3 regions of the Roseibium album genome follow, and region 2 is predicted to be linked to each of the others. Evidence: predicted binding sites of a transcription regulator. Region 2 holds the regulator's gene; each other region holds the start of a gene.
The links. The regulator LexA, encoded in region 2, represses DNA repair genes until DNA is damaged. The targets are predictions, from matches to a motif close to TGTTCNNNNTGTGTTCNG.
Positions count from the first base shown of each region.

Region 1 (10,135 bases), 3.0 Mb from region 2:
CCGCACCCCGGTAGTTCACCGCACGGCCGATTTTCAGACCGTATTCGCAGAGCTCCTGGCGTTTCGCTTCTTCCAGATAAGGTGCCGGTGCACGCTCGACGACTTTTTGGTGACGACGCTGGATGGAGCAGTCCCGCTCAAACAGATGCACGACGTTCTCGCCATCGCCCAGGATCTGAACTTCGACGTGACGCGCCTGCTGCACGAGTTTTTCAAGATAGATTTCGTCCTTGCCAAAGGCGGCCATTGCTTCGCGTTTGGCGGCCAGAACTTCTTTTTCGAGCGTCGCCTCGTCCGGGATGACGCGCATTCCCCGGCCACCGCCACCCCAGGACGCTTTCAGCATCACCGGATATCCGATTTCGAGCGCTTGTCGCTTGATATCACCAATATCGTCCGGAAGCGGGTCGGTCGCCGGCATCACCGGGACACCGGCCTCGATCGCCAGGTTTCTTGCAGCGACCTTGTTGCCGAGACGCCGCATCGTGTCGGACCTCGGGCCGATGAAAGTGATGCCTGCAGCATCACAGGCATCCACGAATTCGGGACTTTCCGAGAGCAGGCCGTAACCTGGATGAATGGCATCTGCACCGGCAAGCCTGGCAACACGGATGATTTCGTCGATGGAAAGATAGGCTTCGATCGGACCAAGCCCCTTGCCGACCTGATACGCCTCGTCCGCCTTGAAGCGATGAAGCGCCAGTTTGTCCTGTTCGGCATAGATCGCGACGGTCTTCAGACCCAACTCATTGGCGGCACGAAATACCCGGATCGCGATTTCAGACCGGTTCGCAACGAGAATTTTTGTTATTGCCAAAAGCCCATTCCCCTAATTTTTCGCAAAAGCAAGGCCGATTTTGCGCAAGATTTCTACTTTGGTCGAAGGCACTTGAAAAGGGGCAGAAAGGGTGTCCTTTTCTAAACTTGGAAAATATTTTTGCGCCTGCACGGGTAACTCATGGAAAACGCGTGCGAATTGCCGAAAGTTACGAGTGTAACTAGACTTATAAAAAATTTGCAGTGCAAAAATTCGGAGCTGATTCAGAGATTTCTCATCTCAAAAACAGAGTGAATCCCGTGACCCGATTTGAAACAGGTGAGGGATGCGGTTGACGCCGACCATTCAGGCAAACAGGATTTGTCGCTTTTCGACTAGCGTCCGGCAAGTCATCACACACCATATATTGTAAGAACAGACAGGAAACATTCGGGAGTCAGCGATTCGTCCGGGTTTCGTTCTTGCTGTGTCCGTTTATTAACCGGCACATTGACGGCGCCACGTACCCGATTCAGATTAAATTAATCCTTGACACAGTTTCCTGGAATTTCCGCACGCTGTTTGCGATGCGACTCAAGTCTTTGACCAGATTCAGGATTTCGTGGGGCAAATCAGCGCACGGACCATATCTTGTAGGGAACAAATCCTGAATCGTCCGGAGTCCGCGATTCGGTTTCGGTTTGTTCTGGAGTCGTTCTCCACAAGAATTTTGTTTGCTATGATTCGATAGAATTTCACCAAAAGAAATGGCGACATTGTCGTCCGGCCTGTGCTAGACACGCGGCACTAGATATAGGCGCAGAGCCCGAAGAAAGCCGATCAAAACCAATTCCATGTCACGCCCACAAACGTTGCCGCTGCCACCGTCGGCCAGGTCCCGCACCGTCACGGCTGTCCTTGGCCCCACCAACACCGGAAAGACCCATCTCGCCATAGAGCGCATGCTCGCGCAGTCATCCGGCCTGATTGGACTGCCTTTGCGCCTGCTTGCGCGCGAGGTTTACGGACGGATCGTCGAACGTTCCGGTTCGGACTCGGTTGCCTTGATCACCGGCGAAGAAAAGATCATTCCGGAAAAACCCCGTTTCTGGGTTTCCACCGTCGAAGCCATGCCGCTCGATCTCGATACGGAGTTCGTGGCGATCGATGAGGTGCAGCTGGCCGGTAATCTTGACCGCGGACATGTCTTCACCGACCGCATCCTGAACCTTCGCGGCAAATCGGAAACGCTTCTTCTGGGTGCTGCAACTGCGCGTCCGCTGCTGGAAAGGCTGCTCCCGGGCATAAATGTCGTCACGCGCCCGCGCATGTCCGTCCTGGAATATGCCGGGTCGAAAAAAGTGTCGCGCTTGCCGGCGCGGTCTGCCGTGGTCGCCTTTTCGTCAGATGAAGTCTATTCGATTGCGGAATTGATCCGGCGACAGCGCGGTGGCGCCGCCGTCGTGCTTGGCTCGCTTAGCCCGCGCACGCGCAACGCCCAGGTTGAACTGTTCCAGAACGGTGACGTCGACCATCTCGTTGCAACCGACGCGATTGGCATGGGTCTCAACCTCGACGTACAGCACATTGCCTTCGCCGGAAATCGCAAATACGACGGCTACCAGTACCGTCAGCTGACTCCATCGGAAATGGGACAGATTGCCGGACGGGCGGGCCGGCACACAAAGGATGGGACCTTCGGCGTGACCGGCCGTGTGGATCCGCTGGACGACAATCTTGTCGAACAGATTGAAAGCCACCACTTCGACAGCCTGAAAGTGCTGCAATGGCGCAACAGTTCGCTGGATTTTTCATCTGTGCGCACATTGCGGCAAAGCCTCGATACGGTGCCTCAGGAACAAGGACTCGCCCGTGCACCGACGGGTGATGACGTGACCGCTCTTGAACTTTTATTGCGTGACACCGCAATTTCCGGCATGGCAAAGGGTGAAAAAGCGATCGAATTGTTATGGGATGTGTGTCAGGTGCCGGACTATCGCAAGATCGCCCCGGCCAACCATGCAGAGCTTCTGGACACCATTTACACCCATCTGATGCAGGACAACTGCATCGCGGATGACTGGTTCACGCGTCAATTGGCCTTCGCAGACCGCACAGATGGTGATATCGACACTCTCGCCAACCGGATTGCTCATATCCGGACCTGGACATATGTTGCCAATCGCCCCGACTGGCTGGCCGATCCGGCCCACTGGCAGGGTGAAACGAGCAACATTGAAGACAAACTATCAGACGCCCTTCACGAGCGCTTGACGCAACGTTTCGTGGACCGGCGGACTAGTGTATTGATGCGACGTTTGAGAGAGAACGCAATGCTGGAAGCAGAAATTACCTCGAGTGGCGATGTGCTCGTAGAAGGTCAGCACATCGGAAATTTGCTTGGCTTCCGGTTTGCACCCGATGCGGCAGCTGAAGGCCCGGACGGAAAGACCGTTCGTGCCGCTGCACAAAAGGCCCTGACCACCGAAATCGAATCCCGGGCCGAGAAACTCGGCAAATCGGAAAACAGCGATTTCGTGCTGACATCGGAAGCCGCGATCCGTTGGCGTGGTGAACCGGTTGCCAAACTGGTCGCCGGCGAAGACGTGCTGACACCGACAGCATTGCTGCTTGCAGACGAGCACCTGACCGGACCGGCGCGCGATACCGTGCAGAACCGGCTTGAGCTTTGGGTGAAAGCCCAGATCGACACACTTCTGAAACCGCTGGTCGACCTGAAATCCGGCGAAGGACTCGAGGGGCTCGCCCGCGGCATTGCTTTTCGCATAGTCGAGGGGCTCGGCATTCTCGAACGCCAGGACGCCGCTGACGAAATTCGCCAGCTTGATCAGGACATGCGTGCGTCGCTGCGCAAGCATGGCGTCCGTTTCGGTGCCTATACGATTTTTGTTCCTGCTCTTTTGAAGCCGGCACCAAGCCAGCTTCTTGCTCAGCTCTGGGCCTTGAAGCACGGTTCGCTGGATATGAACGGCATGACCGAACTGCCGCAATTGTCTGCGTCCGGACGAACGTCTATTCCGGTTGATGAGACCATCGACAAGGCACTGTACAAGGTTGTCGGTTTCCGTGTGTGCGGACCCCGGGCCGTCCGCGTCGACATACTGGAGCGTCTTGCCGACCTGATCCGGCCGTTGATCGCGTGGAAGCCTCTGGATGCTGAAGTTAGCCCGCCGGAAGGTGCGATCGAACAGGGCGGCGGTTTCATGGTGACCGTCGCCATGACGTCTTTGCTGGGTTGCGCCGGTGACGATTTCTCCGCTGTTTTGAAGTCGCTTGGTTATCGGGTCGAAAGCAGGGAAATACAACGTCCGGTGACCGCAAAACCAGACGCTTCCCAAGCTGCGGAAACACTTGCAGTCGAACCGGAAGCGAAGGGTGAAAGCACATCTGCCACGGAAGAATTGGCAGCAGATACCGGGGCGACAGGCGAAGAAACCACCTCTTCAACCGACGATACGACACCTGTTGAAATGAATGCGGAGCCTTCCTCCGAAGAACTTGTGAGTGTTGCTGAAACTGTCAATTCCGACACAGCGGCGGCAATGCCGACGGAAGGTGCCACCGGCGATACCATTGTGGAAGAGGCACCCGCCATTGCAGCGACGGAGCCCGTCGAAGACGCGGCGCCCTCTGCTCCGGCAGGTGACAACACCGGTAAGGAAGAAACTGAAGGCGCAGAAGCCGCCCCTTCCGAGGCCACGATTGCCGCGTCGTCCGATGAGCCTGCAGCAGAACCTGCCGACATGGAAACGGTTACGATCGAGATCTGGCGCCCGGGCCGTCAGGACCGGAGACCACGTGGACGTCAGGATCAGCGGCGCGGTGACAACCGCAAGGGCCAGGGACATGGTCCCAAAGGAGGTCATGGTGAAAAACGCCACGGCAAGGGAGGTGGCGGAAAGGGTGGACCGAACCGCAATCGGAGCGGCCATCAGGGTGGTAACAGGGGATCTGACGGCGGAAACCGCCGCAACAATCCGCCAAAGGACAAACCGATCGATCCGAATTCGCCATTTGCCGCTCTCATGGCCCTCAAGGCGGATATGGATAACAAGGACAAGAAGTAATTTCCCCCGGTCGCACACAAGCTGCCGCTGAAACAGACGGTGGCAGTCTGCGCATCGACAAGTGGCTCTGGTACGCCAGGGTCACCAAATCCCGGTCCCTTGCCCAGAAACTGGCGACAACCGGCCACGTACGGATCAACAGGGACAAGATTTCATCCGCGAGCAAAACCGTCAGGATCGGTGACGTGCTGACCATCGCGTTGGAACGAAGGGTTCTGGTTCTGAAGATTGCCGGGCTCGGATCTCGGCGCGGTCCGTTCGAGGAAGCCCGCAAACTCTACGAAGACCTTTCACCTCCGCTGCCGCCCAAAAAGGAATCGCCACCACCGCCACCTGGACAACGGGAGGCCGGTGCCGGGCGGCCGACCAAGCGCGACCGGCGCAAGATGGACGCGTTTCGCAGTGAAAGTTGATGCTGAATCCGGTATTTGAAGATAAAACGGAATAACTTTCTATTGTCGGCAAGGATTGCGTCAACCTGTGCGCTTGCGTGTGCCAAGCAAAAACGATACCCAACACCGATCTATGGATGAATTCGTGCGCACGAAAGGCAAGTGCCGCACGCAAACGACCGCCGGGCGAATGAGGGGCGCAACAGCCACGAAAATTCGCGCCGGCACGCAGCGAGGATACCGATGACCTACGTCGTCACAGACAATTGCATCAAATGCAAATACACGGACTGTGTTGAAGTCTGCCCGGTGGATTGCTTCTATGAAGGCGAAAATTTTCTCGTCATCAATCCGGATGAATGTATCGACTGCGGTGTCTGCGAACCGGAGTGTCCGGCAGAAGCCATTCTACCGGACACGGAACCGGGCCTCGAGAAGTGGATCGAGATAAACGCGGAATACTCGGAAAAATGGCCGAACATTACCGAGAAGAAAGACCCGTTGCCGACTGCTGAGGAATTCGACGGTAAAGAAAACAAGTTTGAAGAGCATTTTTCACCGAATCCACCGACTTGATTCGTTCAGATATTACCTATGCGGCGGTCTGCCGCATGCGTGATCCCGGCGATTGCGAATCATATTTGACCATTAATTTCAATACCCTGCACATAATCGGCGGGCACAGCTTTGTGGTGATTGTGCACCACGAAAGCGCGACACTTTAATTTTCCACAAAAGTATGTTACATATAGGGAACAGTCGTCACCCACGAGAACAACCCCCAAAACGGAGTTTCGAAAACGTGGTCCGGATCCCTGGGAAACCGGATGCGTCGGCTCCCGACAGCGCTTATCGACTGAACAAGGTTCTATAGTGGAAATCGACGACTGACCAGCCCTGACACGCCGCATATCAACAGGCGTTCCATATCGGATCGCTCGGCAGGATGCCGTGTCGCAAAATTAAGGTGACCGTTCAACGGTCCAACACCGGTCCGAACGGATCGAAAACTGCGCAGGAGAGAATACGAGTATGGCAACGAATCCCAAAAAGGCCGCGCAGCGTCAAGGTTTCAAGACCGGCGAGTACATCGTTTATCCGGCACACGGTGTCGGCCAGATTACCGCGATCGAAGAGCAGAATGTTGCGGGCCACTCTTTGGAGTTGCTCGTCATCGTTTTCGAGCAGGACAAAATGACCCTCCGCGTTCCGGTTGCAAAGATCGCATCGGTGGGAATGCGCAAACTCGGCGATCCGGCAGCAGTCAAGAAAGCTCTGGAAACGGTTCGCGGCCGCCCGCGCGTGAAGCGCACAATGTGGAGCCGCCGTGCACAGGAATACGAAGCAAAGATCAATTCTGGCGACCTGAATGCAATTTCCGAGGTTGTTCGGGATCTCTTCAGATCTGACAGTCAGCCGGAACAGTCCTACTCCGAGCGGCAGCTTTATGAAGCGGCTCTCGACCGGATGGCGCGCGAAATCGCTGCTGTTAACAAGTGTTCTGAAACTGAAGCGGTCAAACAGATCGAACAGAACCTTGCGAAATCACCGAGTCGCTTGAAAGCTGCAGCAGCAGCTGAAGCCGAAGCGGAAGCAGAAGATGATGAAGACAAGGAAGAAGCTGCTTGATTTCGAGCAGTTTTTACTGTCACTGACAGTTGAAAGGCCCGGCCATTTGCCGGGCCTTTTTTTGTTCAGGGCTACTCTCGAAACCCCGTCAGGCAATGTAGACAAGGGTTTACGCTCGCGCGGCAATCACGCAGAAGTGCACAAAATCTGCGCCATTGCCCCTGCCAAGTGATCTAACCTACGCTTCGGTACGTAATTCTCCCGAGATCCCATCGGAGCGCCAATCATGTCAGGAAACGAAAAGCGGCAACTGGTTCAAGCGGCAATGAAAGCCCCTTACCTCACACGTGAAGAGGAAAGGGAGCTCGCGGTAAGCTGGCGCGAGCAAAAGGACGAGAAGGCACTGGAAAAGCTGTCGCTGTCGCACATGCGGCTCGTGATTGCCGTGGCCTCTCGGTTCCGGAACTTTGGATTGTCGCTCGGCGACCTGATCCAGGAAGGCCATGTTGGTCTGCTCGAAGCAGCCGCCCGGTTTGAACCGGAACGGGAAGTCCGTTTTTCGACTTATGCCACCTGGTGGATCCGGGCTTCAATACAGGATTACATTTTGCGCAACTGGTCGATCGTTCGCGGCGGCACGTCCTCTTCGCAAAAAGCTCTCTTTTTCAATCTGCGCCGGTTGCGTGCGAAACTCTCCAGCAACCAGACACCGCTCACGGACAGCGAACTGCACCAGAAGGTTGCCGACGCAATCGGCGTCAAGCAGTCCGATGTTGCCTTGATGAGCGCACGTCTGTCGGGGCCCGACACATCCCTGAATGCACCGGTCGCCGACAGCGAAGGCTCAAGTGCCGACCGGCAGGATTTCCTGGTGTCCGATGCGCCCCTGCCGGACGAAATCGTCACCGGCAACATCGATTCCGAGCGGCGTCACAAGTGGCTTTGCTCGGCGCTCAGGGTGTTGAGTGAGCGCGAACTCAGAATTGTCAGGGAGCGCCGCCTTTCCGAAGACGGTGCAACACTCGAGTCCCTTGGTGCAAAGCTTGGAATTTCCAAGGAGCGGGTGCGCCAGATCGAAAGCCGCGCCATGGAGAAACTGAAATCGGCTCTCCTTGCCGAACAACCCGACAAGGCGGTCTACAGCACATAACCGGCTGTTTTCAGCCCTCCGCGGCGCAGGAGTTTATTTGAGCTGCAACACGAATGCGCTCATCGAATCGGCGATCCTCCCGTGAATGGCTGCCCTGTCGGTACCGGCGGGATCATCGCAGATCGGGTCGTCTTGCTCTTCTTTCAGCAACTTGGCGCCCCGCTCCGTGCATTCGGCCAGAAACGTGAAATGATGCGCCGGGGACAGCGTGACGTGGTTCGCGTTTTTCAGTTTCCCGAGCAGATTGCTGCCATTCACGCCGACATCCGTCGCCGGCCACAGGTTTTCCCTGCCCAGACTTATCACTTGAATGGGGATTGAAGTCTCCAACAGGCTGTCGTCGTCGACCGCGTATGTGAAACCGGGGTCAATAGCAATCACGCCTGCGATACGCGTATCCAGACCGCTTTCTTCCAGACCGTCCGCCATGCTGACCAGGTCCACATCTCCCTTGGCGAAAAACAGGCAATCCTGAGCGGTTCCTTCGAAGCGACTGCAATATTCCGCATAGGCCTTCGCATCAAAGGTAACTCCAGCCAGTGTGAGGGCGCTCGCACCCCCGAGCGAGAAGCCTGCAGCAACAATGCGTTCCTCGTCGATGAACCGCGAAAAATATGGATCGGACAGCAGGTGATCGAGAGCAGCACTGAGGTCGGCTGCCCGCTCCGCAGGTTGCAAGGACCGGCGTGGTGACGAATCTCCGGAAGTTGATCCTGGATGATTGACACCAACAACGATGATGCCTCGTTTGGCCAGCTCTGACGACATCCAGGACAGGGTATCCATGTTGCCGCCGGACCCATGGGAAAACAACAAAACGGGATAGCGGCCTTTCTTCATACCGGCTCCCACCATTCCCTTGGTACCCTTGAAGAGCGGGTTCTTGCCGATAAAACCGGCATAGGTTCTGGTTCCTGCGGGATACCAGATCGATCCCTGCATCAGTGACGGCCTGTGTGTCGCGGATACCGGGAAACGGTCAAAGCCGGCCAACTCCTGTTCATCGGCATTGGCAACGCTTGCTGACAAAAGAGACAGGGCAAAGAGAAAACGCTTCATGATCGAACATCCTTTCTTGATCTGCGCTTGGCTGATTGGATGGTCTTTTTCTGGCACCCGCCTCTCGATCCGGCGTCCTAAAACCGGATTTAGGTCGCCTCGAACCTGTTTTTGTCCTATCGCGTTGTCTCGTCATTGCATTAACCGAGACGAAGATGATTGTTCTGCCCCTGCCGTTGATCGTTGCCCTCGTGCTTGGCTTTCTGTTCGTCCAGGCAATTCTTGCAGGAAACCGGCCTGTGCTGTTTTCCGCGCTCTTGCTGTTGTGCGCCCTGCAAAACTTCGTTGTCGCTGCCGGCCAGTATTACGGTCTGCACTTCGCCTTCCAACTGCAGCCAATCCTGGCTTCAACAATCCCTCCACTGGCCTTTGCCGCCTACATGTCCGCCTCGGTTCGGCAGGTCACACCGGCGCGCGACTGGATACACCTGCTCGGCCCGGCTTTCGTCTTCTTTTGCGTCCTGTTTGCGCCCGTGACCCTCGATATCGTCCTTGCCGCGATCTTCCTGAGCTATGGTTTGGCGCTTCTCCTCAGCCTGCACGCGCATAAAGATGCACTGCCGCTGGTCAAACTTGAATCCGGTGCAGTTCCCCAGCGGATCTGGATGGCGATTTCGATTGCGCTGCTGGTTTCCGCCATGACGGATCTTGTCATCGGCTATGCATTTCAAACCGGCAGTCCGGGTTGGGCCCCAAAAATCATCAGCGCCGGCTCGGTTGCTTCGCTTCTGGCAATCGGATTGCTGAGCGTTTCTCCGGACCTGCGGACGCCGCCTGCCTGTTTGGACAAATCGAGCGAGGATGAAATCGGGCAGGCACCGGCGAAACCGGTCACAGAATTGGAAATCGACCTCGTCAGGCGCCTCGATGAACTGCTTGTTGTCAGAAAATTCTACCTTGATCCAGGCCTGACTCTGGCGATGCTCGCACATCGCCTCCAGGTTCCCGCAAAAGAGCTTTCAACGGCGATAAACAAGACAACAGGTGAGAACGTATCGCGCTACATCAACAAGTACCGGATCCGGCACGCCTGCAGCCTTCTTCGGGAGGGCGCATCTGTCACGACCGCAATGCTGGATAGCGGATTCAACACGAAATCCAACTTCAACCGGGAGTTTGC
Region 1 covers NZ_OZ247583.1:820,434-830,568, forward strand. The annotation lists gene pyc (pyruvate carboxylase) at 1-817, opposite strand, end outside; gene ACO6TI_RS03815 (helicase-related protein) at 1,612-4,845, shown strand; gene ACO6TI_RS03820 (RNA-binding S4 domain-containing protein) at 4,893-5,258, shown strand; gene fdxA (ferredoxin FdxA) at 5,481-5,813, shown strand; gene ACO6TI_RS03830 (CarD family transcriptional regulator) at 6,270-6,866, shown strand; gene ACO6TI_RS03835 (RNA polymerase factor sigma-32) at 7,093-7,956, shown strand; gene ACO6TI_RS03840 (alpha/beta hydrolase family protein) at 7,990-9,015, opposite strand; gene ACO6TI_RS03845 (helix-turn-helix domain-containing protein) at 9,171-10,135, shown strand, end outside.
Region 1: ACO6TI_RS03815 (helicase-related protein) is a predicted target of LexA. The motif match lies at 1,460-1,477, and genes of this name have one in related genera.

Region 2 (10,135 bases):
CTTCGGTATCACCGTCTGCAAGCAGGGACATGGTTTGAGTTGTCCGTCTCAGCGGCCTTGTGACAGCGAAATTGAGCGCAAATGCGAGGCCTGCTCCGGCTGCGATTGCTGCGAGGAGAGCAATGCTTATGACACTCAATGCACTTGTGCTGGAGGCTTGTGCTGCTGCGCTTTGGCCGGCCGAGATGGCTGAAATCCGGGCCTGGACCGTTTCGGACAGGTCTTTCATCGCGCTGATTTCAGAGGCGAGCGAAAACTGATTGGCCGCAAGGCCTTCAAACGTCGAACCATAGGTGGTCAGAGCGGAAAGCACATCGGGGACTTTCTCGACGATTGCCGGGAAATCCTTCGCACTTTCTTCAAGACGCGTCGTCAGGTCGTTCAAACTCGAAAGACCCGTCAACACTGCATTTTGCGTGTCTTCATCAGGTGATACCATGAAATAGAAGATCGCAGCCTTGACCGCGTTCGCATCCGCTTCGAGCTGCATCACGGTGCCGGACACGTTGTCCGCGGCATAGAAATTCTGATTGATTTCCTCTGCCTGCTTGTTGACTCTATCGATCGCAACCGCCGTATCCGTCTGGATTTTCTTTACGTTGGCAACCAATTCATCGAAACCAAGTTTTGCGCTGTCAGTGAGGTCGAAGATTGCGATGTAGTCCTTCGTCGTCGACAATTTGTCGAGAATTGCGACAACTTCTTCCGTCTTTGCAGCGAGATTTTTGAAATCCTCCCTATCGATGCCGTCGAAGCTGTTTCCCGCCATAGCCATTGCTGAAGGCGACAATGCCTGCAACCGGGCCTTTACCTCGGCGATCTGCGCGGCATTGTTTGCAGCGGCGGCAAAAAGGTTTTGCAGGGTCAAAACTTCTTCCTGAAAACTCGCTGCCGCCTGACCAACCTTGTTGGCGCCAACCATCGTTTTGCGCGCATTTGTATCGTCAGAACTGATACCAATCCGGGCAATGATCGCCTTGCCGAGAATATCCCCTGCAGCTGCTTCAAATCCGGTCACGGCTTCTTCCAGCTGTGCTCTTTTTTCAGCTTGCGACTGGGTGAGGGCAACGACGTTCTCGAAGATCTTGCGGAAGTCCGTTACTGCGGTAGCAGCTTCCGCAACCTGAATTTTTGCGGTGTCTTCACTTTTCAAACGTTCTTCAAGGACTGCCAGTTCCTGTCCAAGCGTGTCGATGTCAACAAGTGCGGCATCTGCGGCTTCAACATTTCGGGACGCGAGGAAGCTTTCGCGCTTACCGGCAAGGTTTTGCAGTTGCGCAATTGCGGATGTTGACTGTTTTGAAATTTCCATTCTCTCCGACAGGGTCATGACACTGTAGGCACCGACGCCGCCGACGATCCCCGTGAGAGCAACCACGGCAGCAAAACTTCCGCCAACTTTCACGCCGAATTTGAGATCGGTTGCAAATTTCAGAAACTTCATGTCATCCCCTCGAAGCCCCAGACGCCGAAACGTCAAATAATCTGTTCAGAGGATAAGCAATGATTCCTTATTATTTAGTGTAATTCAAAAATCTGTTTGAAAAAAAACGGTTTATTACTTATGTAAATATCAAATCACTTATTTTTACATGAAAAATGGAGTATAAAAACGAATAATACATATTCATGGTGAAGGGTGTTGGTGATTTTTTTGGCGTTGTTTTTCATTCGAAAATGAATATTCAATAGCACTCTATGGTTGCCATCATGAAAATTTCAGCTCTATTAACTTAAGGCGTTTGGAGGAATATTATTCCTTTTCCAACTATTTTTCCTTTGCGTAAATAAAAATGCTCCCGAAGTTCGGGAGCATTTGTCGATTGGCAAAATGAGGAAGATCAAGCGCCCCACACTAGCGGCGTTGGTCGATTGGAGTGTAGTCGCGCTTAGTTGCACCGGTGTAAAGCTGCCGCGGACGACCGATTCGCTGGGACGGATCTTCAACCATTTCTTTCCATTGTGCGATCCAGCCAACAGTACGCGCCAGGGCAAACAGAACAGTGAACATGGTTGTCGGGAAGCCGAGCGCTCTCAGTGTAATACCGGAATAGAAATCGATATTCGGATACAGCTTCTTTTCGATGAAATATTCATCGTTGAGCGCGATCTTTTCCAGTTCAATGGCTACGTCAAGAAGCGGATCGTCCTTGATACCCAATTCTCCGAGAACCTCATGCGTTGTTTTCTGCATGATACGGGCGCGTGGGTCATAGTTCTTGTAAACCCGGTGGCCGAAACCCATCAAACGGAAGGGATCGTCCTTGTCCTTTGCGCGTTCGACATACTCGGGAATATTGTCCACGGACCCGATTTCAGAGAGCATGTTGAGAGCAGCCTCGTTGGCGCCCCCGTGTGCCGGACCCCAGAGGCAGGCGATTCCGGCGGCGATACAGGCAAAAGGATTGGCACCAGAAGACCCTGCAAGGCGAACCGTCGACGTTGACGCGTTCTGTTCATGATCGGCATGAAGGATGAAGATACGATCCATAGCGCGTGCCAGAACCGGGTTGACCTTGTATTCCTCACATGGAACCGCAAAGCACATGTGCAGGAAGTTCGCAGCGTAGCCCAGGTCGTTGCGCGGATACACGAACGGTTGGCCAACATGATATTTGTAGGCCATTGCCGCAATGGTCGGCATTTTCGCGATCATGCGCAGCGACGCGACCATGCGCTGGTGCGGGTCGGCGATGTCGGTTGAATCGTGATAAAATGCGGACAATGCGCCTACTGTTCCGACCATGATCGCCATTGGGTGGGCGTCGCGGCGGAAGCCGGAGAAAAAGCGATTCATCTGCTCATGAATCATCGTGTGGTAAGTCACGCGACTGACAAAATCGTCTTTTTGAACTTTCGTCGGCAATTCGCCGTAAAGCAGCAAATAGCAGGATTCCAGGAAGTCCCCGTGGTCCGCCAGTTGTTCAATAGGGTAACCACGGTAGAGAAGCGTGCCTTCATCACCATCGATATAGGTGATCTTGGACTCACAGGATGCAGTTGAAGTAAATCCCGGGTCATACGTGAACATGTCGGTGTCCTTGTACAAGGACGATATGTTCACGACTGACGGTCCGATGGACCCGTCAAGAACGTCGAAGTCGTGGGCGGCGCCACGGACGTTGAGCTTGGCGTTGTTGTCGGCCATACAGAAACCCCTTTGCGTTATCCTGGTGTCCCGTCAGATTTGGACCTCGCAATTTCCACCAGCGAGTTCGTTGCCGGACGGCACTTGAGAAATTTTCGGGTCTTGCGTAGCCCATTTACTGCACTGCCGCAAGCTGACCCTTATAACGCTTTGGTCAAAGGCGGACTTGCCCGGTTGCCAGACCGGGCTCGACTTCAATCCTACGAGGAATGCTGCAACCCGCCTGAAAAGTCTCAAGCGGACTGGTCTTCTAAGCGTTTGAGAGATTCTTCTCTGCCAAGCGCAATGAGAACGTCATAAATTCCGGGTGATGTTCCCCGCCCGGTCAGCGCGGCACGCAGTGGCTGTGCAACTTTTCCAAGCTTCAGTTCTCTTTCCTCTGCATAGGACTTTACCGATGCCTCCAACGTCTCCGAGCCCCAGTTCGGCGCCGTGGAAAGAACGTTGTGCAGTTCCTTGAGAATTGTCCGGGCTTCCTCATTGAGGATCTTTTGTGCCTTCTCGTCCGTGTCCAATGGTCGCTGCCGCCAAAGGTAAGACGCGCTTTCCGTCAGTTCCACGAGTGTTTTTGCCCGCTCCTTGAGGCCGGGTAGCGCCGTCAGAGCCGTTTGCTCATTGTCACTTTGCGATAGCCAGAAGAGCGCAGCGTCGCCGCCATCTGCGTGTTGAAGATAAATCTTCCAGTGCCCGAGCAATTCTGCGTCCCCGGTGGCGCGCATGTAATGGCCGTTGAGATTTTCAAGCTTCTTGAAGTCGAAGCGGGCCGCGGATTGCCCGACTGCATCCATTCCGAACCAGGCGATCATGTCCTCAAGTGAAATGATTTCATCATCGCCATGGCTCCAGCCAAGGCGGGCCAGATAGTTCCGCATGGCTTGAGGAAGATACCCCAGCGTTCGGTAAGCTTCTGCGCCGGTTGCGCCATGACGTTTTGACAGTTTTGCGCCGTCCGGTCCGTGTATCAGCGGAATATGCGCCATTTCAGGCACGTTCCATCCGAGGGCTTTGAAAATGAGTGTCTGTCTTGCCGCGTTGGTCAGGTGGTCGACACCGCGAATGATGTGTGTGACACCCATGTCATGGTCGTCGACGACGACCGCCAGCATATAGGTTGGGGTTCCATCCGAACGCAGGAGAATCAAATCGTCGAGATCCTTGTTCGGAATGACAACGCGGCCCTGGACCATGTCGTTGATGACCGTTTCACCCTCCTGGGGCGTCTTGAGCCGGACAACAGGATTGACGCCATCTGGTGCCAGGGAAGGGTCACGATCTCTCCAGGTGCCGTCATAGCGTGGCGGTCGTCCTTCAGCGCGCGCTTTCTCACGCATCGCCTCAATCTCTTCCGGCGTGCTGTAACACTTGTAGGCGGTGCCGGAGGACAGCATTTGCTCGACGGCTTCCTGGTGTCTGCCGACACGGGAAAACTGGGAAATGGGGTCTCCCTCCCAATCGAGGCCAAGCCAGGATAGCCCGTCAATCAGTGCATCAACTGCCTCAGGAGTGGAGCGCGCGCGGTCAGTGTCTTCAATGCGCAGCAGCATTTTTCCGTTATTGTGTTTTGCAAACAGCCAGTTGAACAATGCTGTGCGGGCTCCGCCAATGTGCAGGAAACCTGTCGGGGAAGGAGCGAAGCGCGTGACGATCTCTTGTGTCATGGTGATTTTTTTGGAAGTCTCATTATGAATGGGAGCGCCTGCTGCGCCAAGTGTGTGGCGCGGTCTTAACACAGGCGCGGTCGGGGCTAAATAGTGTCTCGTTCGTTTCTTGTGTCAGCACGGGAAGAGCTGCGACTTGAGGATCGGTAACGATCGACCGCAAAAGAATGAAAATCGCCTGCCTGCGGTTACCTATGACGATTCCCAATTTGAAATAGAAACTGACCGCGGCAGCGGAAGTGATCGGCGAAGGACGCCCCGGAAGTCTGTGTGGCGTTTCTTTTCGAATTTCAACAAACAGCAGTCGGATTTGTTTACGGTCAGTCACTGGGAAAATCAGGCGCTGCTTTGGATCTGCTTTTCGTTTGCTGCCGGGATTGCAGGTTACGTTTTGCTGCCGGTGGAACCTTTCTGGCCTTTTCTTGTGCTTACGCTTCTGGTGTGCGTGCTGTTTTCGGTCTGGCGAGGATACCGCGACAGACTAAATCCGCTGATCCTTCTGGGCGTTGCCTTCTGGGCCGGGCTTACCTGCGCTACTCTTCGAACAGCCTATGTCAGCGCTCCGCGTCTTGGCGAAGAAATGAACGTTTCCCTGACCGGCCGTGTCCTTGAACGATTGGAGCGAGCCAACAGTGTCCGATTGGTTCTCGCCGTTGAAACGATCAATGATCGCCCGATTGAGGATATTGTCTTTCCGGCGAAAGTGCGTGTCAGCGTTCCTGCTGCAACGCTGGCAAATTCCGGAAACAGAGTGCGATTACGCGCACGTCTTTTCCCGCCGTCAGGTCCAGTCCTGCCTGGCGGGTATGATTTTTCCTTTCGTGCGTTCTTTTTGCAGATTGGCGCTACCGGGTTCAGTTTTGGAGCGCCGCAGTTGCTTTCAGATGGCGAAATGCCTGTCTGGCAAAAGGCCGATGTTCTGATTCAGGTCTTACGTCAACGGATTGCTGACAGGATAGCGACACATCTGCCCGCAGACCAGGAGACTGCTCTTGTTGTTGCCCTGCTTGTGGGAGACCGCAGCGGGATTGACGAGACCCAGGAGGAAAACCTGCGAGCGGCGGGCTTGGCCCATATCCTGGCGATATCTGGACTTCACATGGCGCTGTTCGCCGGTGGTGCATATGCCGCTGTTCTGTTTCTTCTTGCTCTTCTGCCGCCGTTGACCCTGCGTTGGCCAATTCACAAGTTTGCAGCCGTTGCAGCTCTTCTGGCGGCTATTTTCTATCTGGCCGTATCAGGTGCTTCTGTCGCGACACAGCGCTCGTTCCTGATGATCACGCTTGTGTTTCTGGGGATCCTCGTCGGACGCAGGGGGTTAACTCTGCGTAGCGTCGCGCTTGCCGGTTTGCTGTTGCTGCTGCTTGCCCCGGAGAGACTGTTTTCCCCCGGTTTCCAGATGTCTTTTGCCGCGGTCATTTGCCTCGTAGCTGTTTACGAAACGTGGCGCGATCGCCGCGAGCCTTTTGCCGGGAAAAACCGGCGTCAGCAAAACCTGCCAGGCCGTGTCGGGTCCACCATTTCAAACTGGATGGCCGGCCTCGTCATCACCGCGCTTGTTGCCGGCCTGGCAACAGGCATCATCGCCGCATATCATTTTGGCCGGGTAGCGCCTCTCGGCATGCTGGGCAATCTTCTCGGCATGCCGGTATTCACTTTGCTGGTGATGCCGATGGGTGTTCTCGCAATGATAATGATGCCTTTCGGCCTGGCATCCCTTCCTCTTGCGGCCATGTCCCTGGGGATCACTCTCTTGCTCAAGATCGCGGCCTTCGTTGCCGAACTTGACGGAGGCGCCGGCGCAATCGGACGCTTGACTGCATTCGAGGCGTTTGCCTTTTCGATCGCACTTTTTGCCTGTCTGCTACTGCGGGGATGGTGGCGATCATGCGCATTGGTACCGTTCACAGTCGGGTTGATTCTGGTTCTGTTTTCTCAGCCCCCTGATGTTCAAATTGCTGCCACCGGAACAAGGATATCGGCGAGGGACATCAACGGAGATCTGAATTGGCTCGGCGGAAGGCGAACGTTCCTGGTTGATGTCTGGTATCAGACCGAAGGTGTTCCAGCGCACGAAATCATGTCGCACAAGATGAAATCGCCCCAAAAGACATGCGATCCGGATGGGTGTGTCATCAAGGCATATACAGCTGTAGGCGGAGACGAGGAGCTGGAAAGTCCTCCCGCACCGCTTCTGATAGCAATGCCCAAATCGCAGAAAGCACTTGCGCTGGATTGCAGGTATGCCGATCTGATCGTAAGCGATCTAATCGTGCCAGCGACATGCGGGGCAAGGCTGGTTATCGACGGCGGCACAAGGCAGGGCAGGGGTGCAGTCTCGCTCTGGTTGAGCGCGGAGGTTCTCCCCGAGATCAATTCCTCTCCAGATACTCCAGCCACTTATGATGACACCGAGATTGCCAACGCAATCCACGTCACCAAGATTCGATATGCAATCGCTGCAGCGCCACGACCATGGCACGAGCGAGGGGGTGTGACGCGCGCCGAATTGCAATGACGACGTGCAACCCTGCACGCCACCGCACTGCGATCCAGTTTTAGAATGCCGTTTCCGGCTTCAACGAGAGCCGATGTGACCGGACAGGGGTGTCAATACTGACGAAACAGCGCAACCAGGCGACCTTGCACGCGAACTCTACCAGGTCCGAAAATACGGGTTTCGTATGCGGGATTGGCTGCTTCAAGAGCGATCGAGGCACCTTTCTTGCGCAACCGCTTCAAAGTGGCTTCTTCTTCGTCGACCAGCGCCACAACAATGTCACCACTGTCGGCACTGTCCGTTCGCCTGATGAGCACGGTGTCGCCGTCTAGAATACCCGCCTCGATCATGGAATCACCGCGCACTTCCAATGCGTAGTGTTCCCCTTTTCCAAGGAGTTCCTGAGGGACAGTAATCGTATGGCTGTGTGTCTGAATGGCCTCGATCGGAACACCGGCCGCAATTCGACCCATAACGGGAATTTCGGTCGCGGCAACTTCGGGGGCAGGCGCGGTGCGCGCCGGCTCGGATTTCCCCAGTGACCCCTCAATAACCTCCGGTGAAAAACTCCCGCGGGGTCTGGGTGTTCCAAGGCCCGGAGCAATCGAGTCCGGCAGCCGAACAACTTCCATCGCCCGCGCCCGGTTCGGTAACCGTCTGATAAAGCCACGCTCTTCAAGTGCAGTGATCAGCCGATGAATTCCGGATTTCGATCGAAGATCCAGTGCGTCCTTCATCTCATCGAAAGAGGGTGGAACACCGGTTTCCTTCAGTCTTTCATGAATGAACATGAGCAGTTCATACTGCTTGCGCGTGAGCATGTCGGCTTCCCCTGACCACAAGAACGGGCTGGTACAAATCAAGAACAATCTACCTGTTCCCATTGTGTTCTGCAAGGGTAAATGTTCTCTTACTGTTCTATTCCGGTCCGACCGTAGCCGACTTGAACTCTCCGGCAACATTTTGCGGCATCGGGTCTTTTGGCACTGGGTCCCAACTTCAGTCTCAATTGGATTCAGGTGTTTTTTGAATGTGTTGCGGACTGTTTTGGTATGCGCGGAAGGTCATTTCGCATTGCCGGGTTTCGGGTGTCGCAACAAATGGGAGAACGAATTTTCTGGTGCCAAATGTTGTCGTCAGGCGACCAAGTTGGACGTGGCGCCAGTCAACTTAACCGAACTCGATTAATTCGATTCAAGTTATTTGTTTTCGTGGATGATTGGTCCGCAGGCAATTCCCGAAAGGCGATTCCCAGCAGATGATTTTCGGGCGTGCCGATGTTTGCATCGTGGTTATTTGCGACAGTCCAATTGAAGTGTCTTCAGGACGGCCTGTTGCAATCGGTTGCAACTCTGCAGGTGTCGAAGCGCCCGTTTTCGCGGAATGTTCGGGGATGTGGACTGGAGGTTCTTGTCGTTCAAGGCAGCTGCACTAATTATCGGTTGCAATTGAATTGCACTGCGACGATTCGTTTGCAGGAATTCGAACTTAATCTGGTATTTGAACTCCCTCAATAACAGGCGAAGCCGAAATTCGAGGAACAGATCGATTGCTGACGTCGACTTCTCGATTAAATACTTGGGAATATCGGTAGCTTCGACAGGGTGGGGTATGTAATTGACCGAAGCAACTCATTCGCAACTCGAATCTGTTGTCGATTTCTATTCGTCGATAAACGAATTGCAAACCCCGTCCGAGCTTTACAGGAAATTGAAACTGATCGCTCAGGAATTTCAGTTTGATCATTACGTTGCACTGAACGTTCCTCAGGTTACCGAGAAATTTATTCGCCCCAGCTTCATTGCATCCAATTGGCCACGGAGCCTGGTTGCCCAATATGATCGTTTGGGTCTGCTGGAAAACAGTCCAATCATCGACGGATTGCGAAGGAAACATACCCCGATCGTGGTGGACCTTGAAGAAGGGGGCGTTCAGCGGCCAATGGACGAGCAAAGTGCCACCATCAGCCTGTTCCTGGAGCATAAAATGCCGCGCCATTTTTACGTTCCTTGTCACGACAAGACCGGAAGGCGAGGAGCGATAGGGTTTTCCGGGACACGTTCAATACCTTCCCCCAGCGAAGGTGCGCTGTTGCACATGATGGGCCTCTACGCGTTTTCCCGCTTGTATGCGCTGATCAGCGAACTTGGAGACAAAACTGTCCTCAGTGCCAGGGAAATGGAGTGCCTGGTGTGGTCTGCAAGGGGCAAAACCTCCGCCGAATGTGCAGTTATCCTGGGTGTTGCCGAATCAACGGTCGCAGGCTACCTCGCATCGCTCAGCAGAAAGCTGCACGCTCAAAACAAAGCTCAGATGATTGCGATTGCGTACGAGTTGGGGCTGATTTCTCATGCAAACATCAATCTGCGATAGTTTGCTGCGATGTGCGCAGGATTGCCGTGACCCCTCTCGAAATTTGCAACCCGATTTGCAGCGCCGGTATTTACTTCGCCCAAACGGAGATATTCAAACAGATGACAAATATATTTTTAGCTAAACTCCTCAGAATTACATTGTAAAAATTTTTCGATTAAACATGATTGATTTCTGATTCTATTTGATGTTTCAGAGAAATCATAAAATATTACTTTTTCGATAGTGTATTTCATTTCTGTGTTCATTTGCGGACACATAGTTTCGTGAACAGTTGGCTGCTGTCTGTGGAGTGATATGTCAGATGCTATCAATCAGGATCAGTGCGATACGTTCCCGTCGGTCGGGCGTCAGCGGATTTGTCTGACCGAGTTGAAGAAGCCAGTTATCTCCGACGATATCGTCTCGACGCTCTGTTCCATCTCCTGTGCGGCTGTCAAAAAGGTGTTGCTTGTA
Region 2 covers NZ_OZ247583.1:4,774,457-4,784,591, reverse strand. The annotation lists gene ACO6TI_RS21820 (methyl-accepting chemotaxis protein) at 1-1,444, opposite strand, end outside; gene gltA (citrate synthase) at 1,856-3,148, opposite strand; gene gltX (glutamate--tRNA ligase) at 3,382-4,806, opposite strand; gene ACO6TI_RS21805 (ComEC/Rec2 family competence protein) at 5,117-7,324, shown strand; gene lexA (transcriptional repressor LexA) at 7,417-8,127, opposite strand; gene ACO6TI_RS21795 (LuxR family transcriptional regulator) at 8,924-9,679, shown strand; gene ACO6TI_RS21790 (protoglobin domain-containing protein) at 10,030-10,135, opposite strand, start outside.

Region 3 (10,135 bases), 310 kb from region 2:
ACCTGCCGCATCAACTGCAGCGAGGACCTTCTCGCTAAGACCGAGAGTATCAAATGACATAGAGCGTTTTGCCCGGATGTTGTGATTGTTAGACGGCGACACTTAGGAAACCATTGGTGCCAACGTGCGCACACACTACATTCATGTGCCCCAGTGTCAATGCGCCGAAGAGGTAAAATGTCAAGAAAATCGAGTAATTCCGCGCTAGAATTGCGATCTCAGTTAATATTGCAGCGTCAAAGCACTTCCAGGAGTGATGCTGAAGGGCACAACATGACTCAGTAAGATCCAAAGTGACATTCCAAATGAGTTGCCGGACTTCTGTACCTGTGACCTCATGTGCCGACAGAAAATCTGAGAGTGACGGTTACTTACGCTGGATTTGCATGATGCTTTACCTAACGTAACTGCGCTGTGGTGCCATCAAATCAGATGTCTGCCATGCCGGCATTCCAAATGTACGGCTTCCCGGGTTACCAGTTTGGTATCCTGAAAGATTGAATGCGTGAGATCTTTTTTCACGGCTGAGCAAAGTCATACACGGCTTTTGTTGAATCTAGATGTCAAGATCATCCGCGAATTCCGCATTTTCCTGAATGAACCGGAATCGCGCTTCCGGTTTGTTACCCATCAGTCTTTCAACGGCATCGTTCGTTGTGCCAATATCAGCCTCATCCACATCGACCTTCAACATGGAGCGTTTCGACGGATCCATCGTCGTTTCCTTCAGCTGGGCCGGTAACATCTCGCCCAGGCCTTTGAAGCGGCCGATCTCGACTTTTGATTTTCCCTTGAAAACTGTTTCGAGCAACTCGTCCTTGTGCGCGTCATCGCGGGCATAAAGTGTTTTGCCGCCCTGGCTGAGCCTGTAAAGGGGAGGGACCGCCAGAAAAAGATGGCCTCCTCGAATGAGCTCTGGCATTTCGCGGTAAAAGAATGTGATCAAAAGCGACGCGATGTGGGCACCATCAACGTCCGCGTCGGTCATGATGACGATCTTTTCGTATCGCAGATCCGTTTCCCGGTACTGCGATCTTGTACCGCAACCGAGGGCCTGAATGAGATCCGCCAATTGCTGGTTCGCGACGAGCTTGTCCCGGCCTGCATTGGCGACATTCAGAATTTTTCCACGCAGCGGCAGGATTGCCTGATTTGAGCGGTTGCGCGCCTGCTTCGCTGAGCCGCCCGCCGAATCGCCCTCCACGATGAACAGTTCCGTGCCGTCGGACTGGTTGGCAGAACAATCCGCGAGTTTTCCTGGAAGGCGAAGTTTCCGGACGGCCGTTTTGCGCGCAACGTCTTTTTCCTGGCGCCGGCGCAGGCGATCCTCGGCTCGGTCGATGACCCATTCCAGCAATTTGTTCGCCTGGTTCGGCGAAGCTGTAAGCCAGTGGTCGAATGCGTCTCGCACTGCGGTTTCAGCCACACGGGTGGCTTCGTTCGAGGCAAGTTTGTCTTTGGTCTGACCGACAAATTCGGGTTCACGAATAAAGACCGAAAGCATTCCACCGGCGGACGTCATCACGTCGTCTCCCGTAATGATGCTGGCCTTCTTGTTGCTCGTCAGTTCGCCATATGCCTTGAGACCGCGCAGCAGCGCATATCTGAAACCCGCTTCGTGTGTGCCACCCTCCGGTGTCGGCACGGTATTGCAATAGGAATTGACGAAGCCATCACCAGCGAACCAGTTGACGGCCCATTCGACGGAACCGTGCTTGCCGGTCTTGTCGGTACGGCCGGCAAAAATCTCGTCAACGACGCGGCGTTCATTTGTCAGGCGCTCGGAAAGAAAATCCTTCAGCCCACCTGGAAAATGAAACACTGCCTCGGCCGGTGTCGGATCCTTTTCCGATATCATGTCGGGTGCACAATGCCAGCGGATTTCGACACCGCCAAAAAGATAGGCCTTGGAGCGCGCCATCTTGTGCAAACGGGCAGGCAGGAACCTTGCCCCCTTGCCGAAGATCTGATCATCAGGCCTGAAACGTACCAGCGTGCCACGTCGGTTCTGCGTGTCGCCGACCATCTCAAGAGGGCCTTGTGGTTGGCCTCTGCGGAACGTCTGCCGGTATAGTTTTCGGCTGCGGGCAACCTCGACGACCAGCTCCTCGGACAGGGCGTTGACGACGGACACGCCGACCCCGTGCAATCCGCCGGAAGTCTCGTATACCTTGCTGTCGAATTTGCCGCCCGCGTGCAGCGTGGTCATGATGACTTCGAGCGCGGACTTGTCCTTGAACTTGGGGTGCGGATCAACCGGTATGCCACGACCATTGTCGACGATTGTCAGGAATCCGTCGTTTGAAAGCGAAACATCGATCCATGTAGCATGCCCTGCGACCGCCTCATCCATGGAGTTATCGATTACTTCGGCAAACAGATGGTGAAGGGCTTTTTCGTCCGTGCCGCCAATGTACATTCCCGGACGCCGCCGAACGGGCTCCAGGCCTTCTAGGACTTCAATGTCGGCGGCCGAATAGTCATCCGGAACCGAAACAGGTGATGTCGGGCGCGCTTTTTGAGGTGCAGGTGTTGTCGGCGGCTCGTTCAAAGGTGCCGATATCGCCGCATTTCCAGCAAATAGATCGTCTTTTGCGCTCATTCCGTCTCGCCTGAATGGGTTCGTAGCTCTGTTGTAGAGGTTCAGCGCTGGTACCTACACCGAATCATAACCAAGTTTGAAGGACAAATGCAGAACGGCAAAGGATTTTGCCATAAAGGCAACGTTTTCAACAGACCAGATGAACCTTCCAACCCGGAAACTGATCATCAACTTCGATGTGGTTGAATTTACTGCGGAGGGATGCCCTGGCGGTGTGAGAATTGTGCCAATTCGGCAACACTCGCAGACAGAGTCCCGTTTGAAAGGGCTGAATGAAGATATTGCCCATGTTCAGCCATGTTTGAGCAGCAACCGTTACGCTAAAGTCCGGTTGTCCAGCGATTGATGTATGCATTGATCGCCGAGCGGCCACGAGAGGAAGAATCCCGCAAATGGTCTTAATTGGACCAAGAATGGCCCAACTTAGGCCGAATTGATTGGCCACGTTAGACCGTGAAAAAAAAGAACCGTCAGGTCGTGGCCGACGGTATGAAGAGACAGGAAATGCGCGAGGCGCGAACAACAATAAATGCCGTCAACGACCAACGGCACAGCGGTGAATATCGTACTGTGCGTAATTGTGTGACAGGTATGCGAAAGAAGGTTTCGAGACTGGGCGGCTCGGGAATGCGGACAGTCATGTTCTCTTCTCTGCTGTTTCTGGGTCTCGCCGAACCGGCCGCCGCTTTTGACGGACAGCCAGCACCGAACGTTTCGATTGGACCGCAGGATCTGTCTCCTACCGAAGCATTGCGTGAGGGCGCTCGCCAGTATTATTCGGGCAACAAGGTCGAAGCGCTTAATTCCTTGCAATATGCTGCTGAAAACGGACAGCCCATGGCAGCGTGGAAACTTGGAGAAATGTACTCCAAGGGCGACGGTGTCCAGGAAGACGACCTGAGGGCGTTCGAATACTACAGCCAGATTGTCCGCGAGCATGGCGACGACAGCCCGAGCGCACCAGATGCCCCCTTTGTTTCCAGTGCACTTGTTGCTCTCGGCACGTATTATCTCAATGGAATCGACGGAACTGTTCCGAAAAACGAAGCGCGTGCGCGTCAGATTTTCACACATGCCGCGTCTTACTTCGGTGATGCGGAGGCGCAATATGAACTGGGTCAGATGTATCAGGACAACAACAGCCGTATGGCCGTGCGCTGGTACAATCTGGCGGCGCTCAAGGGGCATGTCGGGGCACAAGCACGGCTCGGTGAAACTCTTTACAACATAGGGTCTTCGGAAAAGAAGAAAGCGCGTGGACTGATGTGGTTGACGGTGGCCAGGGAACAGGCTGTGGGCTCGGAAGCCGACTGGATCCACACCATGCATGAGCAATATTTTGCTGTGTCACCAGAGCATGTACGTGAGAGAGCCCGCTCGCTTGCCGACGGCTGGATCGAACAGAACCGGCCTGACATGCTTACCGCGCAGAAACTCAAGACACAGTAGAGTTTTCGTTTTTCAATAGAACAGACAGAACGACAACCCCAAATGAAGGCTTGGGCCTATCCCGGGCTGACTGGCATTGGCTTTGTTTTGTCGCCAGCTGGCAGGGGTGTCGCATTTTCGACCTGCTCTACGGAAGCCGGACTTAGCTGCGACAGCGGGCAGGGGGCGTTGCTGAGTTGCCAGGACGTGTTGTTGAGCACCATGGCGCATGTCGCCATTTTCGAACCATTCGGGCTTTTCAGGCAAATGGATTCGCCCAGACCGTAATCCTCACCCTGGTATCGACAGGTGCACGAGATACTTTGGGCACTGGCAACAGAAGCGAGACATACTCCGCCTAAAAACGCCGTTGCTGCTAAGGCTCTGACAAAACAGCAAAAATAAGAAGCTCCGGCCTCAACGAGCGACGCCGGATAGTGCTTTTGTCCGCTATTTGCCGGTGCGGACTGGAGATGGCCTACCGTTATCCCATGGTCTCAAACAATATCATGCAGAAGGTTTACCGCAAGTAGGACGCCGGTCCGCGTCGTTGTATACGAGTTTCCGGGGATGAAAATCGACGAGATGCAAACGTGCGCAGTTTCCGGGCTCAAGCTGCCAGCTCGACCCAGACCGGCACATGGTCGGACGGCTTTTCCCACCCGCGAACATGCTTGTCTATGCCGCATCCGGATATCAGATCCGTGGCTTGCGGTGACAGCAGGATGTGATCGATGCGGATGCCATTGTTTTTCTGCCAGGCACCAGCCTGATAGTCCCAGAAAGTATATGTCTCCGCTGCTTCGGTACACGCTCTCACGGCTTCTGTGAAACCGAGGTTCGTCAGCGCTCTGAAACGTTGTCTGCTCTCTGGTTGAAAGAGCGCGTCGTCCAGCCAGTTTTTCGCGTTTTTTGCGTCAATCGGATCCGGAATTACATTGTAATCGCCAAGGAGCAAATAGGCGTTTTCTTCGCGAAGCCGCCTTTCGGCATGTGGGATCAAACGATCCATCCAGGCCAGCTTGTAGGGAAATTTTTCACTTCCGAGCGGATTGCCATTCGGAAGATAGAGACATCCAAAGCGAATGACACCTTTGTCGCTCGAAACGGCTCCTTCGATGAAACGCGCCTGTTCGTCACCATCGTCGCCGGGAAGCCTGCGTTCGACGTCCTCGAGCGGTTGCTTGGATAACAGCGCGACCCCGTTGAAACCCTTTTGACCGTGGGTTTCGACGTTGTAGCCGAGATCCTCGAAGGGCTGTCGCGGAAAATTCTCGTCGACCGATTTGATTTCCTGAAGACAGGCAACATCCGGCGACGTTTCCTTCAACCACTCGAGAACCGTATCGATACGTGCCTTGACGCCGTTGATGTTCCAGGTCGCGATTCTCATCGTTCGATTTGCCTCATGTAAGAAAAAGGCCGGAGACTCCGGCCTTGAAACACGTGTGCGCTCAGGTCAAATGGTAAAACTGGTGCCGCAGCCACACCCGGCGACCGCGTTGGGGTTGTTTATCTGAAAAGACTGTCCGATCAGATCGTCGACGAAGTCAATCTCCGATCCTTCCATATACTGAAGCGATACCGTATCGATCAGAACGATCGCTCCTGGATTTTCAATGACAAAATCGTCGTCTTCGTTACTGTCGACGACGTCGTATTTGTATTGAAGCCCGGAGCAGCCGCCACCTTCTACACTGACCCTGAGCATGCTGCCTTCGGCCTCGTTCGACAATATTTTGGCAATGCGCTTGGCAGCGCGTTCGCTGACTGTTACTCGATTTTCTGGTGTATCGGTCATGTTCTGCTGACTCGCTAGGCTCTTGCTGCTGGCAAAGAGCGTGAAACCTGATTTATTCAGATAAGTAAGTTTTGAAGTCGCCCGCGTCAATCTGCGGCGCGGTTAGACTGGGTGAAGATGCTGTGAATGGCGACGGATCGACAACTAAAACTGACATTGGCTTCGGAGCTCAGACCCGGGCGGTGTACGCCGAAAATCCGCGCCTGAGCAAAGGGCGCCTGTTTCCGGAAACCGAAAGTCCTACCCGGACACCCTTTCAACGGGACCGCGACCGGATCATTCATTCCTCGGCCTTCAGAAGATTGAAGCACAAGACACAGGTCTTTGTATATCACGAGGGCGATCATTTCCGTACACGTCTGACGCACACGATCGAGGTCTCCCAGATCGCCCGGTCGCTGGCAAGAGCGCTGCGCCTTGACGAAGACCTCGCAGAGTGCTTGGCGCTTGCGCATGATCTCGGTCACACCCCGTTTGGACATGAAGGCGAGGATGTCATGCACGAGTGCATGGCGCCCTTTGATGGTTTTGATCACAATGCCCAGTCCCTGCGCGTTGTCACGCATCTCGAACAACGCTACGCGGAATTCGACGGATTGAACCTGGCCTGGGAAACTCTGGAGGGACTTGTCAAACACAATGGGCCTCTTCTTGATTCAGACGGCAACCCGATCGGAAAATTCAAGGGCGGCCGACTGCCGTTTGCGATCAGCGAATATGCAGACAAGCAGGATCTCTTGCTGGACACCTGGCCGGGCAGCGAGGCTCAGGCGGCCGCAATCGCGGACGACATTGCCTATGACGCTCATGACCTGGATGACGGATTGAGAGCGGGTCTTTTCGCTGTGGAAGACATGCGCGAAGTCCCGTTTCTTGCCGACATTCTGGTAGATGTTGACAGAAAGTATCCCGGGTTGGAGGAAAGCAGGCGAATCCACGAGATCGTCCGCAGATCGATCACAAGAATGGTTGAGGACGTCATCAGGGAAGCCGTCGGCAACATATCCGAACTTGATCCGAAATCTGCAAACGATATCAGAATGGCCGGAAGGGGTCTTGTCGGGTTTTCCGATGAAATGGCACTTGCGGAAAAGGAAGTTAAGAGATTTCTGTTCGCCCGTGTTTATCGCCATGCGGATGTTTTGGCCGTTCGCAAGCTCGTTGCCCGCATCGTGAAGGATCTGTTTCGCAAATACCAGTCGGACCCCGAATTGATGCCACATCCATGGAATGTTGGTCTGGGTTCCCTGGGCGATACCGAAACAGCCCGGCGAATATGCGATTACATTGCCGGCATGACCGACCGCTACGCCATCGAGGAGCACCGCAGGCTGTTTGACGACACTCCGGATTTAGGGTAGGCGCAGGGGCGAATTTGCTGCCCTGTTGTTCACGGGAATCCCGTGCTTGGAAGACCAAACTTGATCGGTGTAAAATGAATATCTTCGCAGACTTCACGCAGCGCGTGAAAAATGCACTCCAGGAGCTTGAACTTCATGATGAAAATGGAGTTTCACCGGATTTGACGCGCGTAGTGGTCGAAGCCCCGAGGGATCCCGATCACGGCGACTTCGCAACCAATGCAGCAATGGTGCTTGCAAAACCGCTCAAGATGAAACCGCGCGACCTTGCCGAAAAACTCGTCCAAAAACTCAATCAGGACCCGGACATAACCGAGACGACGATAGCTGGACCTGGGTTCATCAACCTCCGGGTCGCACCTGCCGTTTGGCAGCGGGTTCTCGGCAGTGTTCTTGGTCTTGGTGAGAGCTTTGGAGCGACTGCTCTGCAGCCTTCTCCGAAGGTGAATGTCGAATATGTGTCGGCGAATCCGACCGGACCAATGCATGTCGGACACATTCGCGGTGCCGTCGTTGGCGATGCTCTTGCCAATCTGCTGGCTTTTGCCGGCAACGATGTCGTCAAGGAATACTACATTAATGACGCGGGATCGCAGATCGAAACTCTTGCGCGGAGCGCATACCTTCGGTACCGCGAGGCTCTCGGTGAAGACATAGGCGAAATCCCGTCTGGTCTTTATCCAGGCGATTATCTCAAGCCGGTAGGGTCTCTGCTCAAGGACCAGTTTGGCGAAAAACTGCTGGGAATGCCGGATGCCGAATGGCTTCCAATCGTGAAGGAGGCCGCGATGGCGGCGATGCTCGATCTTATAAGAGCAGACCTTGCGGCACTTGGAGTCGAACACGAGATTTTCTTTTCTGAAAAAACGCTCCATGACAGGAGCGGTGCCAATGGTTCGAAGATCGACCATATGCTGGATGGGCTGCGGGAAAAGGGGCTTATCTATCAGGGGACCTTGCCGCCACCCAAAGGACAGGTGCCGGAAGACTGGGAAGACCGCGAACAGACGCTCTTTCGGGCGAGCGATTTTGGTGATGATACGGACCGGGCACTGAAAAAGTCTGATGGGTCGTATACCTATTTCGCAGCCGACGTTGCCTACTTCCAGGACAAGTTCGAACGGGGTTTCAAGGAAACGATCTATATCCTGGGTGCCGATCATAGTGGTTACGCAAAACGGTTGCAGGCTGTTGGCAAGGCAGTATCCGGCGGCGAAACCGATGTCATTGTCAGGTTTTGCCAGCTCGTGAAACTGATGCGTGACGGTGAGCCGGTCAAAATGTCCAAACGGTCGGGCGACTTTGTTACTTTGAGAGAAGTCGTCGATGAAGTCGGTTCGGACCCGGTTCGCTTCATGATGCTGTTCCGGAAAAACGACGCTCCGCTGGATTTCGATTTCAACAAGGTAACGGAGCAGTCGAAAGACAATCCGGTTTTCTATGTGCAATACGGGCATGCAAGGTGCTGTTCTGTGCTGCGACAGGCGTCGGAAGAACTTCCAGACCTGGAGACTGCGGACAGCGACCTTGCTGATGCGGACCTCACTTTGCTCGGTGACAGCGGTGAGCTTGAATTGATTGCCAAGATGGCTGAATGGCCCAAAGTGGTGAATGCAGCGGCGGAAACACATGAGCCGCACAGGATCGCGTTTTATCTACATGATTTGGCGAGTTCACTCCATGGCCATTGGAATAGAGGCAAGGAAATGCCGCATTTACGTTTTATTGACGCCGGTAACCCGAAATTAACCCTGGCACGTCTTGCTTTGGTACGTGCAATATCTTTGGTGCTCTCTTCAGGACTTTCGATTCTTGGTGTAAATGCACCTGAGGAAATGCGTTAGGCAAATGTCGCTGTCCCGTGTGCCGAAGGTGAAGCGCGCGCGGAAAAACTGAACCGGTTTTCGTAAGGCTCATGGCAAACGATTACGAAAATAATCAAGCTGATGAACCCGCGTCCTCTGCCGAGGAAGGTGCGGTGCGACCGGCCATGGAAGATCCGCTTCTTGAATTGGCACGGATTGTCCAGAAAAACAAACAATTGGGGGCAAATGTGAGCAGTGGTCGGGTCGAAAGTACAGACTATTTTGCAGAACTTGACGACTTTGCCCCGGACGCGGAAAAGACGGTAGAGCCTGCGCATGGGCGAGTTGAGCCTTCCTTTGCTGCGGACACGGTGAAACCCTCCGTCAAGGAACCGGCGGCGTTTCATCCCGAGTCTTCGCAAGCACCTATTATTGGCGAAATCCGTAACCAGTTTTTCGCAAGGCGTGACGATGATTCGGCATCGCGATTTCCGCTTGCTGAAGACCACAGATTCGCACCAACCCCTGTTGAGCCGACCGAAAACGTATCTCCCTTGTGGCCGAGGCCCAACAATCCACAGCCTTCAGAGCCGACAATAGCGGATCCCCAAACTGCAGGACCGCTAGTTGAATCCAGTTTCCTGCAGAAAGTGACTCCGGCAGAATCTTCAGCAGCGTCTGTACCACCTGCGAGTGACCCGCTGGTGCGGCAGGTTACTCAAGAAAGCACGGTACTGGCGCCCAAAGTTGCTCTGGACCTTGAGCAGAATTTGACCGCGGAACTGGAAGACGAACTCATCGGAGCGTTGCGTCAGTCTGTGGATGAGGAGATTGCGCCGGAACCGGCCGAAGCCGAAGATAATTTGGTTTCGTCTGACCCGTTTGACGAGATCACCGAATTCGAAGCCCCGGACGAATTGGCCAGCACGCAGCCGGCCGCGTACTCGCTGCCGCGAAACAATTCTTATGTGCGAACGCCTGCAGAGTTGTTGGAGCAGGTCAGGCAGACAGCGCCTTCCGACGATACTCACATCGCAGAGCAGCGCCAAATTCCTGTTGAACGTCCTCGTGAACATCCGATTCAAGTCGCCGAGCCTGAGCGCACTGTTGAGCGGAGATTGAACACGGCCTCCGAAAC
Region 3 covers NZ_OZ247583.1:4,464,674-4,474,808, forward strand. The annotation lists gene ACO6TI_RS20290 (DEAD/DEAH box helicase) at 1-60, opposite strand, end outside; gene parE (DNA topoisomerase IV subunit B) at 557-2,602, opposite strand; gene ACO6TI_RS20300 (tetratricopeptide repeat protein) at 3,194-4,051, shown strand; gene xth (exodeoxyribonuclease III) at 4,641-5,423, opposite strand; gene erpA (iron-sulfur cluster insertion protein ErpA) at 5,490-5,831, opposite strand; gene ACO6TI_RS20315 (deoxyguanosinetriphosphate triphosphohydrolase) at 5,987-7,192, shown strand; gene argS (arginine--tRNA ligase) at 7,267-9,036, shown strand; gene ACO6TI_RS20325 (SPOR domain-containing protein) at 9,108-10,135, shown strand, end outside.
Region 3: parE (DNA topoisomerase IV subunit B) is a predicted target of LexA. The motif match lies at 2,682-2,699, and genes of this name have one in related genera.